4 regions of the Streptomyces sp. NBC_00057 genome follow, and region 3 is predicted to be linked to each of the others. Evidence: riboswitches for the same ligand, from Rfam matches in the RefSeq annotation. Region 3 holds a riboswitch; each other region holds the start of a gene.
The links. Region 3 has a riboswitch for cyclic di-AMP ahead of OG953_RS17135 (NlpC/P60 family protein). Riboswitches for the same ligand answer to the same signal wherever they lie in the genome.
Positions count from the first base shown of each region.

Region 1 (4,456 bases), 2.3 Mb from region 3:
CGGTGAATTCCTTGCAAGGCCGTTGCCCACCCACCGGCGATGGTCGATGATGTGCGGAACTGTTGGAATGTGGGGATGCGATGATCGAGACTGGCGACAAGGGCCGGACCTGGCTGCTCACCGGGGCGAGCAGCAGCTACGCACTGCGAATCACCGAGCGGGACGAGCTGGTCCATCTGCACTGGGGGCCGCGGATCCCCCTTGCCGCGGCCGAGGCCCTGGCCGCAGCGCCGGAGCCACCCTTCAGGGGCTTCGAGTCCCAGCTCGACGGCCGCGAGGAGTACCCCGTGGAGGGCGGCCCCCGGTTCGTCCGCCCGGCCCTCTCGGTACGCACCCCTGAGGTCCGCGGCACCGAGTGGGCCTTTGCCGACGCCACGGTCGACGGAGACGAACTCCGTATCGGATTCGCCGACTCCGTGCACCGGCTCGTCCTCACCCTGCACTACCGGATGCGGGACGACTCCGATGTGATCGAGCGCTGGGCCACCGTCGCCCACGCCGGGCCGGACGGTCCGCCGCTGGAACTGCTGCGCGCCGACGCGGCAGCCTGGGCGCTGCCCGCCCGCGACGGCTGGCGGCTGAGCCGGCTGCACGGACGCTGGGCGGCGGAGTCGCAGCTTGCACGGGCGGAGCTGACGTACGGCGAGAGCGTCATCTCCAGCAGGCGCGGCCACACCGGGCACCAGTACCTGCCGTGGGTCGCACTCGACGCCGACGGTGCGGCGACCGAGGAGAGCGGCGAGGTGTACGGCTGTGCGCTCGGCTGGTCCGGGTCGTGGCGGATTTCCGTACAGCAACTCCCCGATGGGCTCGTACAGATCACCGGCGGCGCCGGCTACGACGACTCGGGGCTGCTGCTGCTCGCGCCGGGGGAGTCGTACAGCACCCCCGTCTTCGCCGGTCTGTGGAGTGCGGAGGGGTTCGGCGGGGCGAGCCGGGCCTGGCACGCCTGGCAGCTGGCCCATGTGATCCCGGACGCACAGAGCCTGCGGCCGGTGCTCTACAACTCCTGGGAGGCGACCGGCTTCGACATCTCGCAGGAGCAGCAGCGCGCCCTCGCCGAGCGCGCCGCCGCGATGGGCGCCGAGCTGTTCGTCGTGGACGACGCGTGGTTCGGGCAGCGCACCAGCGACCGGGCCGGGCTCGGCGACTGGACGCCGAATCCGGACCGCTTTCCCGGCGGACTGAAGCCGCTCGCCGACGAAGTGCACGGACTCGGCATGCAGTTCGGTATCTGGGTCGAGCCGGAAATGGTCAATGCCGACAGCGATCTCTATCGCGCGCACCCCGACTGGGTGCAGCATTTCCCCGGGCGGGCGCGGACCGAGTTCCGCAATCAACTGGTGCTCAATCTGGCCCGCACCGATGTGCAGAACTATCTGTGGGAGCAACTGGACACACTGCTCTCCAGTACGCCCGTCGACTATGTGAAATGGGACTTCAACCGCAGCTTCACCGACGCGGGCTGGCCGGGTGAGGAGTATCAGCAGAAGCTCTGGATCGAGCACGTGGACGCCCTGTACGCGCTGATCGACCGGCTCCGGGCCGCGCACCCCTCCGTCGCCTTCGAGTCCTGCTCGGGCGGCGGCGGCAGGATCGACCTGGGGATTCTGTCCCGTACGGACCAGGTGTGGACCTCCGACAACACCGACCCGCTCGACCGCCTCACCATCCAGGAGGGCTTCGGCCAGATCCATCCGGCCCGGGTGATGGCCGCCTGGGTCACCGACAGCCCGAATGTCCAGCTCAACGACAGGGTCAGCTCACTGCGGTTCCGTTTCGTGAGCGCGATGGCCGGTGTGCTCGGGGTCGGTGGGGACCTCACCGAGTGGAGCGAGGAGGAGCTGGCCGAGGCGCGGACCTGGGTGGATCTCTACAAGGAGATCCGGCCGGTGGTGCAGCACGGCGCGCTGTACCGGCTGCGCGCCCCGCGCGGCGGACTCAGTGCGGTCCAGTACGTCCACGGGGACGAGACCGTGGTCCTGATGTGGCTCGAGGCGCAGAGGTACGGGGAGCGGCCCCCGGCCCTGCGGTTGCGCGGGATCGACCCCGCGGCGACGTACACCTGCCTGGACACGGGGGCCGTGCACCACGGTTCGGTACTGCTGCATCAGGGGCTGCACACCGGGCTTCGGGGGGATCTCGATGCGCGGGTGCTGAGGCTGCGACGCGAATGATGGGCATGACATGTCCGTAATCTGTGCATTTAGCTCAATACACCCCGCTTGCGCGGGAGATGGTGGCTCCCTCGTGAGCGGAGTCATATCCGTGACGGTGTGTGCTGGCGAGGCGGTCGGGTATTCCGTGCGCGGCGCGGAAAGCCAAGATCCTTAATCCACGGAGTGTGACCGGAATTCCGCGCCGATTTCCGAGCGCGGATTCCGGTGCGGAATCAGTGGCTTGTTATCGCCGTCCCGACTCGCTTACGGTCACCGTCAATCCGGACGGACCGCCTAATCCTGCCGCCGCCCGGAATTCGCACCCACTCATCGTGTGGCAGGAGCGGGGGAACCAGGTAGGCCGCCGATCGGAGAAATCCGGCCGGCTAGGGGTGAAGTCGCGCTCGGCGCGGCCGGGCATCTCCAGCCCGAACCCGACAGCTCACCTCGCAGGCGCCGGAGAGGAAGCACGTCATGTCCATATCGGGTAAGCACCGTCGTACGAAGTCCAGCACCATCGCCCGTGGCATCGCCGCCGCAGGCGCCGGTGGTGCCGTCATCGCACTGCCGCTGCTCGGCGCCACCGGTGCCCACGCCGCGCCGCAGTCGGCCCCGGCCGCCGCGCCGCAGTCGGCCTCCGCCGCCGCCACGCACGCCGCCCCGGCCAAGCCGGTCGCGCAGAAGCAGGCCGCCACCACGACGTACTCCGTCGTCTCCGGCGACTACCTGTCGAAGATCGCCACCGAGCACAACGTCAAGGGCGGCTGGCAGAAGCTGTACCAGGACAACCGCAAGGTCGTCGGTGAAGACCCCGGCCTGATCTTCCCGGGCATGAAGCTGACGCTCGGCGGCAAGGAGCCGGGCCACGCCGCGTCCACCGGCGCCGGCGCGGGCGCGGCCCTCCCGTCGAAGGCCCCCTCGGTGCCCTCGTCGGTCGTGGAGAAGTCCGCCCCGGCCAAGTCCGCCCCGGTCAAGGCCTCGACGGTCACGGAGTCCAAGACCTCCGCCCCGGCAGGCCGGAGCAACAGCTCCGGCTACACCCACCCGGTCCCCGGCAACCACACCACCGGATACCGCGCCTCCGGCTCCAACTGGTCCAGCGGCAGCCACACCGGCATCGACTTCCCCGTCTTCACCGGCACCGGCGTGAAGACCATCACCTCCGGCACCGTCGTCACCGCCGGCTGGGGCGGCGCGTACGGCAACCAGGTCGTCATCAAGCACGCCGACGGCCACTACTCGCAGTACGGCCACCTGTCCTCGATCTCCGTCTCCGCGGGCCAGACCGTGAGCACCGGTCAGCAGATCGGCCTCTCCGGCGCCACCGGCAACGCCACCGGCCCGCACCTGCACTTCGAGGTTCGCACGGGCCCGGCGTACGGCTCGGACATCGACCCGATCGCCTACCTGGCTTCGCACGGCATCTACGTCTGAGCCGAACGGCCGGGCAGTTGAGCGACAAGGCATGACCTGAGCAACACAGAAGGGGCAGTGCGCGACGGCGCACCGCCCCTTCTGCTTATTCCCCCTTTACCAAAACCTGACCTGGTGGTCTATCTCGCCACCCGTCAACCCCTTATTACGGTCGCGTAGGTCACATTCAGCGGTGCAGGATGAGCGTTTGTGGCAGACGATTCGAGAAAAAATCAACGTGGCGTCATCAACCGACATGGCGTCATCGGGTCGTACGCAGCGATTGGCGACAGCTTCACCGAGGGAGTCGGCGACCCCGGCCCGGACGGAACCTTCGTCGGCTGGGCGGACCGTTTCGCGGTACTTCTCGCGGACCAGCTCCCGGACCCCGATGCGGGGACGGGCACCGAAGGCTCCGCTCACGGGAATTTCAGGTACGCCAATCTCGCCGTACGCGGACGCCTCCTCGACCAGATCGTCGAGGAGCAGGTGCCGCGCGCCAAGGAGCTCGCACCCGACCTGGTGAGCTTCTGCGCGGGCGGCAACGACATCATCAGGCCCGGCACCGACCCCGACGACGTGGCCGAGCGCTTCGAGCGCGCGGTCGCCGAGCTGGCCGAATCGGTCGGAACCGTCCTGGTCACCACCGGCTTCGACACCCGAGGCGTTCCCGTGCTGCGCCATCTGCGCGGCAAGATCGCCACCTACACCGCCCATGTGCGGTCCATCGCCGACCGCTACGACTGCCCGGTCCTCGACCTGTGGTCGCTGCGGTCCGTCCAGGACAGGCGCGCCTGGGACGACGACCGGCTCCATCTGTCGCCCGAGGGACACACCAGGGTCGCGCTGCGCGCCGCCCAGGTCCTCGGCATCGATGTGCCGGT
Region 1 covers NZ_CP108256.1:1,373,715-1,378,170, reverse strand. The annotation lists gene OG953_RS06645 (alpha-galactosidase) at 81-2,177, shown strand; cyclic di-AMP (ydaO/yuaA leader) riboswitch at 2,470-2,628, shown strand; gene OG953_RS06640 (peptidoglycan DD-metalloendopeptidase family protein) at 2,634-3,593, shown strand; gene OG953_RS06635 (SGNH/GDSL hydrolase family protein) at 3,783-4,456, shown strand, end outside.
Region 1: it holds a riboswitch for cyclic di-AMP, as region 3 does, so the genes downstream of both, OG953_RS06640 (peptidoglycan DD-metalloendopeptidase family protein) here and OG953_RS17135 (NlpC/P60 family protein) in region 3, are expected to answer to the same signal.

Region 2 (4,456 bases), 630 kb from region 3:
AGGCGCAGGCCGACGCCAACAGCGTGCGCGCCACCTCGCTGCGCGACGGCAACCAGGAGCTCATCGCGGCCAACCGCATCGTGGAGAACCTGCCCGCCCTGGCCGACGCGGCCGCCCGCGGCATGTCGGGGGCCGACCTCACCGTTCTCAACGGCACCAATGGTGTCAATGAGATGGCGGCGGGCGTGGTCAGCCAGGGGCTGGCGATCCTCCACTCGCTGCAGCGCGGTGTGAACCCGATGAAGCCTCCGGCGGTCCACGGGAAGGCCACTCCTCGTATCACCGAGACGAACTGAGGGGGCGGAGGCCGCGCTGTTCGTCGGCACCACGCGGGGCGCACGGACCGGGCGCCGGGTGGCCATGATTCGCCGAGTGGTCATTCGCGCGCCGGACATGCCGTAGAGTTGTGTTCAACGACGCGGGGTGGAGCAGCTCGGTAGCTCGCTGGGCTCATAACCCAGAGGTCGCAGGTTCAAATCCTGTCCCCGCTACTGAAGAATCAGGCCCGGCACGCATGCAGCGTGCCGGGCCTGATTCATTTCCGCGTCGCTTTCCGGGGCGTGGCGCGACCTGCCTGCGGGCCCATGAAGGAGCAGGTCCGGGCGGTGTGAGCTGTGCCACGTACGTACCCCCATTGGCCGATGAGGAGTCGCCGCACGGTTCCGCTCCGGCGAGCCTGGGGGTGGGGCGCGGTACCGTCCGCAGCCGCGCGCGTACCGGGCAGGAGACCACAGGTGTGGAAGCGGCTGAAGCGGCGCGGCAGACATGCCGAGGGCGACACCCGTACCCGGCGGTTCGTCCGCATGCTGCCCGCCCTGATGATCCTCGGCGGGCTGGCGTTCGATCTCCTCACCCCGCCGGTCTTCACCGCCATTCCGCTGTTCGTGGCGGCGCCGCTGATCGCCGCGCCGTTCTTCTCGCTGTCCCGCACCATCTGTATCGGCATTGCCGCGATGGTGGCCGTTACCGTGCTGCGGTTGTCCAGCAACTCTTTGCCGTTGGTCGTGCCGTTGATCGAGTTGCTCACCCTGGCCACCGTCTCGGCCCTCGCGGTCCTGATCAACACGGTCGTACGGCGCGGCAATGAGCAGCTGGCCTCCGCGCGGGTCGTCGCGGAGACCGCCATGCGGGCGGTGCTGCCGAAGCCGTCCGACCGGATCGGCGGGCTGCATGTGGCGGCGCGGTACGAGGCGGCGCAGGCGGACGAGTTCGTCGGCGGCGACCTGTTCGCCGTGGCGGACACCCCGCAGGGGGTGCGGCTGGTGGTCGGGGACGTGCGGGGGAAGGGGCTCGACGCCGTGGAGTCGGTGGCGGTTGCCATCGGGGCGTTCCGGGAGGCGGCCGAGCAGGAGCATTCGCTGGAGGGCGTGGCGCAGCGGCTGGAGCGGGCGCTGGCGCGGGAGGGGGCGCGGGGCGGGCTGGACGCGGTCGAGGGCTTCATCACTGCCGTACTGGCCGAGATCCCGCCCGGGGTGTCCCGGGTGCGGATCGTCAACCGCGGTCACCCCGAGCCGATCCTGCTGCACCCGGACGGGGCGGTGGGGGTGCTGGGGCCCACGGTGCCCGCGCTGCCGCTCGGGATGGACCTGGGGGTGTGGCCCGACCGGGCGGACGAGTGGGATCTGCCGGCGGGGACGATCCTGCTCCTCTACACCGACGGCCTCTCCGAGGCGCGGAACGCCGACGGGGTCTTCTACGACCCGGCGGCCCGGCTGCGCGGGCGGATCTTTCCGGGGCCCGAGGAGCTGCTGTCCGCGCTGACCGATGACGTGCGGTTGCACACGGGCGGCGAGACGACCGACGACATGGCGCTGCTCGCGGTCGTACGCCCCGCGGAGGGGCAGCCGGACCGGCGCAGGATCGTGAAGATCGTGGGCCTGGAAGAGACATGACGGGGGGATCGGACGCTTCGTGCGGGTCGGGTGTTTCGCGCGGCCTGGGGGCGCGGCCCTGGGCGCGGGATGCCACCGTACGTAACCGAAAGGCGTCGCTCCGCATAACATTTGACGCAACGTCAGAAACCGGGTAGTGACTGAGGGTCGATCAACTCGTCCGATTCCGCCCGGCTGTGTCCCGTAAAGTCCAGGCCAAAGACCTGAACGATCAGTGGGAACGGCTTGGAATCAGACCCGTGTGTCTATTAACGTTCGATAACGCAGCGCGGTCGTCCCAGCCGTCGTCAGTGGCGGCACCGTGCGCGAGCGCCGAATTCCGCAAGGGAACCGGGGAACCACCTACATGGGGTGAATCGGACACCTGTGTCTCGTGAGAGGCAGAGGGGCCCGTAGGAGACCTTCCTGCTCCGAACCCGTCAGCTAACCCGGTAGGCGAGAAGGAAGGAAAGGAGTGCGCCCCCGTGGCGTCCAACAAGCCTGCCCCCGAGGCCCCCTCTCGGTTCAACCCCGAGTTCAGTTCCGACTTCGGCGCTGACTTCGGATCCGATTTCGGCTCCGACTACGGAACCGCCGGGACGGGAACGGCGTTCGGCGCCGAGACGGGCGGCGACTTCGCCGGTGAGTTCGGCAGCGAATTCCGCGCCGACGGCAACGGTGAGCCCGGCAGAAGCTGGGACGAGTGGAATCCCACCGAGGAGTCCGTCCGCCCCGTACGCGGCAAGCACCGCGTCGCCAAGCAGCGCAACGGACTTGCCCGTAGCTCCACGGTGCTCGGGGTCGGCGTCATCGCGGCAGTCAGTGCGGGCGGCATGGCCACCGCGCAGAGCAAGCCGCCGGTCTCCATCTCCCTTCCCGACTCCATCTCGGACAACCTCCCCGACGCCAAGTCCCTTCCCGGCGTGGGCTCGCTGTTCTCCGGTGAGTCCGAGGCCGACAAGTCCGAGGCCGCCGCTGCCGCCCCGCTCACCACCGCCGGCCTCACCACTGCCGAGGCCGAGCAGGGCACGACGGATGCGGGCGAGGCACTCCGCGCCCGCATCCTCCAGCAGGCCGAGCAGCAGCAGGACGCCGCCGACGCCGAGGCCAAGGCGGCCCAGGAGAAGGCGGCCGCGGAGAAGGCCGCCGCCGAGGCCAAGAAGCAGCAGAGCGCAGCCGAGGCCAAGGTCGCCGCCGAGAAGAAGAAGGCGGAGGAGGAAGCCAAGGCGAAGGCCGAGGCCCTGCGGCTCGCCAAGCTCGCCGCCAGCTACGCCATCCCGACCTCCTCGTACACGATCACCTCGACCTACGGCCAGGCCGGCTCGATGTGGTCCTCCGGCCACCACACCGGCCTCGACTTCGCGGCGCCGACCGGCACCCCGATCAAGGCCGTACACGGCGGCACCATCAAGTCGGCAGGCTGGTCCGGTTCGTACGGCTACCGCACGGTGCTGGAGCTCGACGACGGTACGGAGGTGTGGTTCTGCCACCAGTCCTCGATAGGCGTCAGTGTCGGCCAGAAGGTCACCACCGGTGAGACCATCGGCCGGGTCGGCGCGACCGGCAATGTCACGGGCGCGCACCTCCACCTGGAGGTCCACACCCCCGACGGTACGGGCATCGACCCGATGGCCTGGCTGCGCGACAAGGGTCTCAACCCCTGATCCGCCGGCTCCCTCCCGGCCTTCGTGATCCGATCCGGTTCACGGGCCGTTGAACTCCGGCAGTCCTGACGCTCACCCCCCGACGTCAGGGCTGCCGGTCTGCCGGAATAGCGGACCCGCCGGAGTCCGTTGACCGAGATATGACTTCTCTTCGTAAGCTGGGTCCTTGCGACCTCCAGGTCTTCCCGCTCGCCCTCGGCGGCAACGTCTTCGGCTGGACCGCCGACGAGGCGCAGTCGTTCGCCGTGCTGGACGCTTACGCCGCGGCGGGCGGCAACTTCATCGACACCGCCGACGCCTACTCCGCCTGGATCCCGGGCAACGAGGGCGGCGAGTCGGAGACCGTCATCGGCAAGTGGCTCGCGGCACGCTCCAACCGTTCCGACATCGTCGTCGCGACCAAGGTCGGCGCCCACCCCTCGTACAAGGGGCTCTCCGCCGCGAACATCAAGGCCGCAGCCGAGGAGTCGCTGCGCCGGCTCGGTACCGACCACATCGATCTGTACTACACACACTTCGATGACGAGACCGTGCCGGTCGAGGAGATCATCGCCGCCCTCGACCAGCTGGTGAAGGAGGGCAAGGTCCGGGAGATCGGCGCCTCCAACATCAGCCCCGAGCGACTCCGGGCGTCCCTGGACTTCTCGGAGCGCGAGGGGCTGGCCCGTTACGTCGCCCTGCAGCCGCACTACAACCTGGTCTCCCGCGACACGTACGAGGGTGAGCTCCAGGACACAGCCGCCCGGGCCGGGCTCGCCGCCGTCCCGTACTTCGCCCTGGCTTCCGGCTTCCTCACCGGCAAGTACCGTCCGGGTGCTTCGGTGGAGAGCGCGCGGGCCGAGAAGGCTGGTCAGTACCTGGAGTCGGAGCGGGGGCAGAAGGTCCTGGCGGCACTCGACAAAATCGCCCAGGAGCGCGACG
Region 2 covers NZ_CP108256.1:4,341,921-4,346,376, reverse strand. The annotation lists gene OG953_RS20350 (SPFH domain-containing protein) at 1-296, shown strand, start outside; tRNA gene OG953_RS20345 (tRNA-Met) at 418-491, shown strand; gene OG953_RS20340 (PP2C family protein-serine/threonine phosphatase) at 804-1,892, shown strand; cyclic di-AMP (ydaO/yuaA leader) riboswitch at 2,193-2,345, shown strand; gene OG953_RS20335 (M23 family metallopeptidase) at 2,357-3,535, shown strand; gene OG953_RS20330 (aldo/keto reductase) at 3,676-4,456, shown strand, end outside.
Region 2: it holds a riboswitch for cyclic di-AMP, as region 3 does, so the genes downstream of both, OG953_RS20335 (M23 family metallopeptidase) here and OG953_RS17135 (NlpC/P60 family protein) in region 3, are expected to answer to the same signal.

Region 3 (4,456 bases):
TCGGGTATCGCGTAATTGGCGTACTTGATCGACCAGTTCGGGTTGTACCGCACGGTGAAGGGGCCGACCCGGAGATGGTCGGGGGAGCGCAGGGCGAGCGTACGGGCATGGGTCTGGACATCGAGGTCCATGGGCATGTGCGTTTGTCCTCCGGCCGGTTGATCGGAAGTCGGGAGCCTATGCCACCCGGGTCGCTCCGGCGAAGGGCATCTGGTCGATCGGCGCGATCCGGACCGGCGCTCCCGGGCGCGGGGCGTGGATCATCTGGCCGTTGCCGATGTAGAGCCCGACGTGACTGACGCCGGAGTAGAAGAACACCAGGTCGCCCGGGGCGAGTTCGGAGCGCGAGACGTGCTGTCCGGCGTTGATCTGGGTGTACGTGGTCCGGGGGAGCGAGACACCGGCGGAGCGCCAGGCGGCCTGGGTGAGCCCGGAGCAGTCGAACGAGGACGGGCCGGTCGCGCCCCAGACGTACGGCTTTCCGAGCGCCCCGTACGCGAACGCGATGGCCTCGGCGGCGCGGGCGTTGGGAGCCTGGACGGGACCGCGTGCGGTGCTGCGGTCGGCGGAGCGCGCGCTGTCCGAGCTCTCGTAGGCGGCGCGCTCGGCAGGGGGCAGGGTGGCGAGGAGCCGCTGCGCGTCGGCCAGTTTGGCCCTGATCGTCGCCTTGTGCTTCTTCAGCTCGGCCTGGCGGGATGCCAGCGCAGCCAGCTTTCCCTTGGCCTGCGAGCGCAGCTGGGCGATCCGGGCGACCTGCCGCTCCACCCCGTCGACCTCGGCGGCCCGGCGGTCGCCGATCCGGTCCACGTACGACGCGCGCTCCAGATACTGGTCGGGGTCGGAGGAGAGCGCCAGCTGTACGGCCGGGTCCAGGCCGCCGGTGCGGTACTGCGCGGCGGCGAGTGAACCCAGTGCGTCACGCGAGGCGTTGAGGCGCTCGGTCCTGCGGGCCGCCTCGTCGCGCAGGGTGTCGACGGCATCGGCGGTGGCGGTCGCCTTCTCCTTCGAGTCGTTGTACTGCTCGGTGGCGACTTCCGCGTCGTGGTACAGCCGGTCCACCTCCGCCCTGACCTGGGCGGGGGTGAGCTGGGGATCGGCGTGTGCGGAACCTGGCAGAGCGGCAGCGGTGGCGGCCCCGGCGATGGCGAGGGTGGCTGCGGTGAGGGCAGCAGAGCCGGTGTACGGGCGCTGCTTGGGTTTCCGGTGCGCTGCCACGGGGGCGTGCGTCCTTCCTGGCGACTGCCCGTCGGGGACTACCGGCGGGCCCGTCCGAGGTCCGGCGGCGGGTCACCAACAGGGGGAGCGGCCCGCCGCCGGATCTCTCGGCGGGGTGACCGGTTCGCCGTCCGGGTGCGGAGCGGCGGTGAAGCGGGTCACCTGGGTAGGGACGCTAAACCCGGGGCAGGGGGAAGAGTCGTAATGACGCCTATTGCCCGAATTTGGCGCGGCGCTGTCGCCAAGTGATCGGAAAATTACATCAAAGTCAGGCAATTGGTGCAGACGTGAGTGAATCGGTAGGAAGCCGTACCCGCCTGTGGAGTGGTGATATGGCCGGGGCTAGGCTGCGGACCCATGGACGTACTCATACATGTCTTCGTCGCCCTGCACATCATCGGCATCGCCTCCCTGCTGGGCGGTTTCCTGACCCAGATGAAGGCGATGGGCGCGGGCGCGGCCCGGTTCGTCCCGGCGATGCTGCACGGCGCACTGACGATGCTGGTCACCGGTGTCGCGCTGGTCGGGCTCAATGAGGCCGACGGCCACCACGTGAACAACATCAAGATCGGGGTCAAGCTGCTGCTCCTGGTCGTGATCCTCGCGCTCGTCTACGTCAAGCGGGACGAGGAGAAGGTCGACAAGGGCGCCTTCGCGGCGGTGGGTGGGCTGACGCTCGCCAACATCTTCATCGCCACGCTCTGGACCTGAGCCGGCCCGCGCCGCCCACGCTGCCGGACGGGCGTGGAATTCGAGCCCGTCCGGCAGCTGAAGGCGCAAGGGCGTGAGCCGCTACGACGGCCGCACGCTGCCGTAGATCGGCATGTAGTAGATCGACTCCTCGCGCACATTCGCCCCCGGCTTCGGCGCGTGGATCATCATTCCGTCGCCCTTGTAGATGCCGACGTGGCTGATGTCGTCGTAGAAGAAGACGAGGTCGCCCGGCTGCAGATCGGCCGTCGCGATCCGGGTGCCCGTCTCCACCTGGTCCCAGGTGGTGCGCGGGAGGTCGACACCCGCGGCCTTCCAGGCGGCCTGGGTGAGCCCGGAGCAGTCGTACGAGGACGGGCCCGTCGCGCCCCATACGTACGGCTTGCCGATCTGGGCCGCGGCGAAGGCGAGAGCCTTCTCCGCCTTGGTGGTGGCGCCGCTGTCCGAGCCGGTTCCGGTGCCCGTGCCCGTACCGCTGCCGGATTCCGCTTTCTTCGCGGCTTCCGCGGCCTTGCGGTCCGCCTCCGCCTCGGCGGCGGCCTGCTGCCGCGCCAGTTCCTCCGCCTTGCGCTTGGCCTCCGCCTCCTTCTTGCGCTCCAGTGCCGCGAGCCGCGCCTTCTCCTCGGCGGTCAGCTTCGACAGCATCGCGCGCGCCTCGCCCAGCTTCTTCTGGACGTTCTGCTTGCTGGTGCGCAGCGTGGTCTGTGTCGAGGTCAGCGTCTCCAGGCTCTGCACCGCTTCGGCACGCTTCTTCGACGCCTTGGCCTGCTGCGTACGGAAGTCCGTGACTGCCTTCTGCTGCTGACCGGTCATCCGGTTCATCAGCTGGTTCTGGTCGAAGTACGACTGCGGGTCGTCGGCCAGGAAGAAGGTGGTGCTCGGCGCGATGGAGCCGGTGCGGTACTGCGCGGCCGCGTAGGCGCCGAGCGTCCTGCGGGCGTCGTTGAGCTTGTCGGTGCGCTTGGCCACGTCCTCCAGCAGGGCGTTGACCTTGGCGCGCTGGGTGGCGGAGGCTTCCTTCGCCCGGTTGTACTGCTGGGTCGCGGTGCCCGCCTGCCGGTAGAGGTCGTCGACCTTCTTCTGTACGTCCTCGATGCTGGGCTTCGGGGCGGGGGCGGCCGTGGCGCTCTGTGTGGAGAGCAGCGTCACGGACGCCAGTGCCGCCGTGGTGAGCCCTACGGCCGGTGTGGTGGTGCGCACCCGGGTGCGCGGTTTGCGATGCGACGCCAAGGCCGGCATCTCCTTCCGTGGACCGCCTACCGGGTTAGCTGTCGGGTTCGGGCGGAACGGAAGGCTGCCCTACGGTCCGAGTGGGGGATAAGGACCGATTCACCCCGGTGCTGCGTGTGGGTCCCCGGTTCCGAACTCCCGCGAGGGCAGGCCGGATTCGGCGCGGGCGCCCGCTCGGCGTGGTTCGCCTCAGGGGGTACGGGCCGCCCGGTCGAGCACGCTAGCCAACCCGTGGTGCTGCTGTGAAGGTCGATGTTCGATATGCCCGATACGTTTTCGTGACCTCGATGAAGTGGGGCGGCCAGGGCCGACGAGGGCCCGAATTCCCTTACACGGAGTGGGTGGCCGCTGCCTTTGTGTGCCCGACCGTCGGGTGTGGTTCGCCATGCGGCCGTCGTGTGTCGTTGCGGCGGCCTAGACTCGACAAGCGATGAGCAGCCTCTTTGACGACAGCTTCCTGGCCGGCCTCCAGCACTCGGAGGAAGAGCCCCCGCCGCCCCCCGAGGACTCCGCACCCGAAGCGGTGCCGGAGGACCTCTTCGCGGGCGTATTCGACGGGCACCCGCCGCCCAGGGATGCGTACTACCGCGACGGCGCGCCCCGCCCCGTCATCGACTCCGCGGCGCTCCTCGACGGGCTGAACACCGAGCAGCGCGCCGCCGTGGTCCACGCGGGCTCCCCGCTGCTCATCGTCGCCGGGGCGGGCTCCGGAAAGACCCGGGTGCTGACCCACCGGATCGCCCACCTCCTCGCCGAGCGCGGGGTGCACCCCGGCCAGATCCTGGCGATCACCTTCACCAACAAGGCCGCGGGCGAGATGAAGGAGCGCGTCGAGCAACTCGTCGGACCGCGCGCCAACGCCATGTGGGTCATGACCTTCCACAGCGCGTGCGTACGCATCCTGCGCCGCGAGTCGAAGAAGCTCGGCTTCACCTCGTCGTTCTCGATCTACGACGCCGCCGACTCCAAGCGCCTGATGGCCCTGGTCTGCCGCGATCTCGACCTCGACCCGAAGCGCTTCCCGCCGAAGGCGTTCACGGCCAAGGTCTCCAACCTGAAGAACGAGCTGATCGACGAGGAGACCTTCGCCGGCCAGGCCGCGGACGGCTTCGAGAAGACCCTCGCCCAGGCCTACGCGATGTACCAGTCCCGGCTGCGCGAGGCCAACGCGCTGGACTTCGACGACATCATCATGACGACGGTCCATCTGCTCCAGGCCTTCCCCGACGTCGCCGAGCACTACCGCCGCCGCTTCCGGCACGTCCTGGTCGACGAGTACCAGGACACCAACCACGCCCAG
Region 3 covers NZ_CP108256.1:3,708,648-3,713,103, reverse strand. The annotation lists gene OG953_RS17150 (GNAT family N-acetyltransferase) at 1-137, opposite strand, end outside; gene OG953_RS17145 (NlpC/P60 family protein) at 178-1,215, opposite strand; gene OG953_RS17140 (hypothetical protein) at 1,573-1,926, shown strand; gene OG953_RS17135 (NlpC/P60 family protein) at 2,008-3,165, opposite strand; cyclic di-AMP (ydaO/yuaA leader) riboswitch at 3,164-3,329, opposite strand; gene pcrA (DNA helicase PcrA) at 3,587-4,456, shown strand, end outside.

Region 4 (4,456 bases), 1.3 Mb from region 3:
GCGCGAAGAGGTGCACGAGGAGGTTCCGGCGCGGGCGATGATGGCCGCCTACCGGCTGCCGCACGACGGAACCCGTGAATGTGACGCGGCAGACCTCGCGCTGACCGTGCTCGGCGGCGGCGAGTCGTCGCGGCTGCACAACCGCCTGGTCCGCCGTGACCGCACGGCCGTGGCGGCCGGGTTCGGGCTGCTGCGGCTGGCCGGTGCGCCCTCGCTCGGCTGGCTGGACGTCAAGACGTCCGGTGGCGTCGAGGTGCCGCAGATCGAGGCCGCGGTCGACGAGGAGCTTGCCCGGTTCGCCGCCGAGGGCCCCACGCCCGAGGAAATGGAACGTGCGCAGGCCCAGTTGGAGCGCGAGTGGCTGGACCGGCTCGGTACGGTCGCGGGCCGCGCCGACGAACTCTGCCGGTTCGCCGTGCTGTTCGACGACCCGCAGCTCGCCCTGACCGCCGTACAGCGGGTACTCGATGTCACCGCGGCAGAGGTCCAGGCGGTCGCCAAGGCCCAGCTGCGCCCCGACAACCGGGCGGTGCTGGTCTACGAGCCGGTCGAATCGGCCGAGCCCGCAGACGCAGCGGACACCGAGACCGGCGTCGACCGCGCCGACGACACCGACGCGTACGAAGGAGCGGACAAGTGACCGACGCTGCCGCGACTGGAGTTTCGATGAAATACCACCCGCAGCCGGCCCCCGGCCTCGCCCGCCCCTGGGCCTTCCCCGCGCCGGAGCGAGGCGCGCTGCCCAACGGCCTCACGGTGCTGCGCTGCCACCGCCCCGGCCAGCAGGTCGTGGCGGTCGAGATCTTCCTCGACGCCCCGCTGGACGCCGAGCCCGAGGGCCTCGACGGCGTGGCCACGATCATGTCGCGAGCGCTGTCCGAGGGTACCGACAAGCACACCGCCGAGGAGTTCGCCGCTGAGCTGGAGCGCTGCGGCGCCACCCTCGACGCGCACGCCGACCACCCCGGCGTCCGGGTCTCCCTGGAGGTCCCGGCCTCCCGGCTGGCCAAGGCGCTCGCGCTGGTCGCCGAGGCGCTGCGGGCGCCCGCCTTCGCCGACAGCGAGATCGAACGGCTGGTACGCAACCGGCTCGACGAGATCCCCCACGAGCAGGCCAACCCGGCCCGGCGCGCCGCCAAGCAGCTCTCCAAGGAGCTCTTCCCGGCCGCGGCGCGGATGTCGCGCCCGCGCCAGGGCACCGAGGAGACTGTGGAGCGGATCGACTCGGCGGCCGTGCGTGCCTTCTTCGACGGCCACGTCCGGCCGTCCACGGCGACCGCCGTGGTCGTCGGCGACCTCACCGGCATCGACCTGGACGCCCTGCTCGCCGACACCCTCGGCGACTGGTCGGGAGACACCGCGGAGCCTCGTCCTGTCCCGCCGATCACAGCCGACGACACCGGCCGAGTGGTGATCGTCGACCGTCCGGGCGCGGTGCAGACGCAGCTGCTGATCGGCCGGATCGGCGCCGACCGGCACGACAGCGTGTGGCCGGCCCAGGTGCTGGGCACGTACTGCCTGGGCGGCACGCTCACCTCCCGGCTGGACCGTGTGCTGCGCGAGGAGAAGGGCTACACCTACGGCGTACGGGCCTTCGCCCAGGTGCTGCGGTCGTCGGCCCCGGATTCCGCCTCGGGGGCGACCGGTGCCGCGATGCTCGCCATCAGCGGATCGGTGGACACGGAGTCCACGGGACCGGCGCTGAAGGACCTGTGGACGGTCCTGCGGACCCTGGCGGCCGAGGGGCTGACCGATGAAGAGCGTGAGACGGCCGTGCAGAACCTCGTGGGTGTCGCACCGCTGAAGTTCGAGACGGCGGCCTCGGTCGCGGGCACTCTCGCCGACCAGGTCGAGCAGCACCTCCCGGACGACTACCAGGCACAGTTGTACGCCCGGCTCGCGGAGACCGGCACGGTCGAGGCGACCGCTGCGGTTGTCAACGCTTTCCCGGGTGACCGGCTCGTCACGATCCTCGTCGGTGACGCGTCACAGATCGAGGAACCGGTCCGGGCCCTGGGCATCGGAGAGGTGTCGGTGGTCGTCGGCTGACGGGCGTACCCGTCGTGGACACCGGACGACCGGCCGGGCCGAGGCGGGTGCCCCCCGCCTCGGCCCGGCCCGTTGCGTGTGACAGTCCATGGTCGACTTCCACCTTTGACCGAGCACCGAAGGCAACGGCCGGTCCACTGACCCGTCATACGTCCGCATATCGGGACAGAACGAAGATCCCTGTGAGCGAAATCTCGCCGGAGTCTTCCTTTTTGTCCGTTTTGGCGGTGAGGTTGCCTGCCTGCCCTGTGGGATGCGCTACAAAATGGCCTGTCCGTTTGGTGAATGTCAGTGACCCCGCTTAGCGTCGGCCGGGCTGTCCGTCACTCGTATGCCGCATCCGTGACGTACCGGGCAGCCATCGCCGAGTCCCCGTCAGGCGCGAGCCTGGGGAGCCGGGGACCCATGCAGTCCCTGGGGTGAATCGGATGCCTGAGCCCAGATGAGGCCAGGGCGTCCGTAGGAGACCTTCCTGCTCCGAACCCGTCAGCTAACCCGGTAGGCGAGAAGGAAGGAAAGGATCAGCCACTTCATGGCGTTCACCCGTGCCACCGGGAAGCATCGTGCCCCGAGCCGACTGACGCGCAGCAGCGCGAAGATCGCCGGCGTCGCGGCTCTGGCCACCACCGGCGTCATCGGCGGCATGGCCTCTCCGGCCCTCGCCGCGGACTCCTCCGTCAGTGAGACCGGTCTGAACCAGGTCATCGCCATCGAGGGCACCCTCGCCGACCAGATCGACGCCCAGGCCGACGCGCAGAAGCGCCAGGCCGATGTCGCGGCGAAGGCGAAGGCGGAGGCCCAGCGGAAGGCCGAGGCCAAGAAGAAGGCCGAAGCCAAGAAGAAGGCCGAGGCCGAGGCGAAGCGCGCGGCCGAGGCGCGCGCCGAGAAGGCCCGCGCCGCCCGGTCCGCCGAGCGCACCCGACTGGGTTACTTCCAGCTCCCGGTCGCCGGTTCGTACGTCACCACCGGCTACAAGTCCAGCGGCTCGCTCTGGTCCTCCGGCAGCCACTCGGGTATCGACTTCCATGCCGCGTCCGGCAGCTCCGTCGTCGCCGTCGGCGCCGGTACGGTCGTCGAGGCCGACTGGGGAGGTGCGTACGGCAACAACATCGTGCTCCGGATGGCGGACGGCACGTACACGCAGTACGGCCACCTCTCCTCGATCGGCGTCTCCGTCGGCCAGAGCGTCGGCGCGGGCCAGCAGATCGGCCTCTCCGGCTCGACCGGCAACTCCACCGGACCGCACCTCCACTTCGAGGCCCGGACCACGCCGTCGTACGGCTCCGACATGGACCCCGTCGCGTACCTGCGCGCCCACGGCGTCAACGTCTGACCGACGCTCCACCCGCAGCACCCCTTCGAAGGCCCCGGCAGCGCGCCGGGGCCTTCGCCGTGCCCGCCCGCAGTACCTGCTCCCCGAACCGTCCTGTGGCCAAAAGATATTCATGAATTTCCACCCGGCATCGGAAATGCGGCTGCATTGCAATAGAGTCGCAGAACAGGCGTCGGTCGGCCGCGTTTCGCGGGAATCAAGGCGGAGGTTCAGACATGCGTATTCCGGCGCATTCGGTATGCACGGCGATCCGTGACGACATCGTCTCCGGTTTCTTCGAACGCGGAAGCCGGCTTACCGAGGAGTTGCTGGCGCGCCGTTACGGGGTCTCCCGTGTCCCGGTACGGGAAGCGCTGCGCACCCTGGAGTCCGAGGGCTTCGTGGCCACCCGCCGGCACGCGGGCGCCTGTGTCGCCGAGCCCACCGAGGAGGAGGCCGCCGACCTCCTGGAGGTCCGGATGCTGCTGGAGCCGCTGGGTGCCGCGCGCGCCGCGCAGCGCCGCACCGGGGCGCATCTCAAGGTATTGCGCGGTCTGGTCAGGCTCGGCCGGGAGCGGGCCCGGCGGGGCGAGGGGGAGGACCTGCGTTCACTGGGTGGCTGGTTCCACGAGACGTTGGCGCAGGCCTCCGGCAGTCCCGGCCTGATCGCGCTGCTCACCCAGCTCCGGCACAAGATCGCCTGGACGTACACGGTCGAGCAGCCGGCCCGCCCGGTGGACTCCTGGGCCGAGCACGGGGCCATTGTGGACGCGGTGGCGCGGGGTGACGCGGGGTGACGCGGAACGGGCCAGGGCGCTGGCGACCCAGCACGCCGAACGGGCCGCGGCCGCGCACCGGCTGCGCCGCGCCGACCGGCCGGGCCGCCGCGCCGACGCCTCGCGCGCCGACCGGGTGAGGACTTCGCAACATTCCGTAAACGCCACGGGTGTTCGGCATTAACAATTACGCCGTATACAAAGAGTTGTGATTCTGTGAGGGCCTTCTTTGGGCTGCCCGAATTTGCTCCGGCGGTTCCGGGTCGGGAAAGTAAAAAAGCCGCGGCCCCCAATAAGGGTGCCGCGGCTCTCTGGCAGA
Region 4 covers NZ_CP108256.1:2,457,943-2,462,398, reverse strand. The annotation lists gene OG953_RS11570 (M16 family metallopeptidase) at 1-640, shown strand, start outside; gene OG953_RS11565 (M16 family metallopeptidase) at 667-2,049, shown strand; cyclic di-AMP (ydaO/yuaA leader) riboswitch at 2,402-2,569, shown strand; gene OG953_RS11560 (M23 family metallopeptidase) at 2,582-3,382, shown strand; partial or broken gene OG953_RS11555 (GntR family transcriptional regulator) at 3,598-4,321, shown strand.
Region 4: it holds a riboswitch for cyclic di-AMP, as region 3 does, so the genes downstream of both, OG953_RS11560 (M23 family metallopeptidase) here and OG953_RS17135 (NlpC/P60 family protein) in region 3, are expected to answer to the same signal.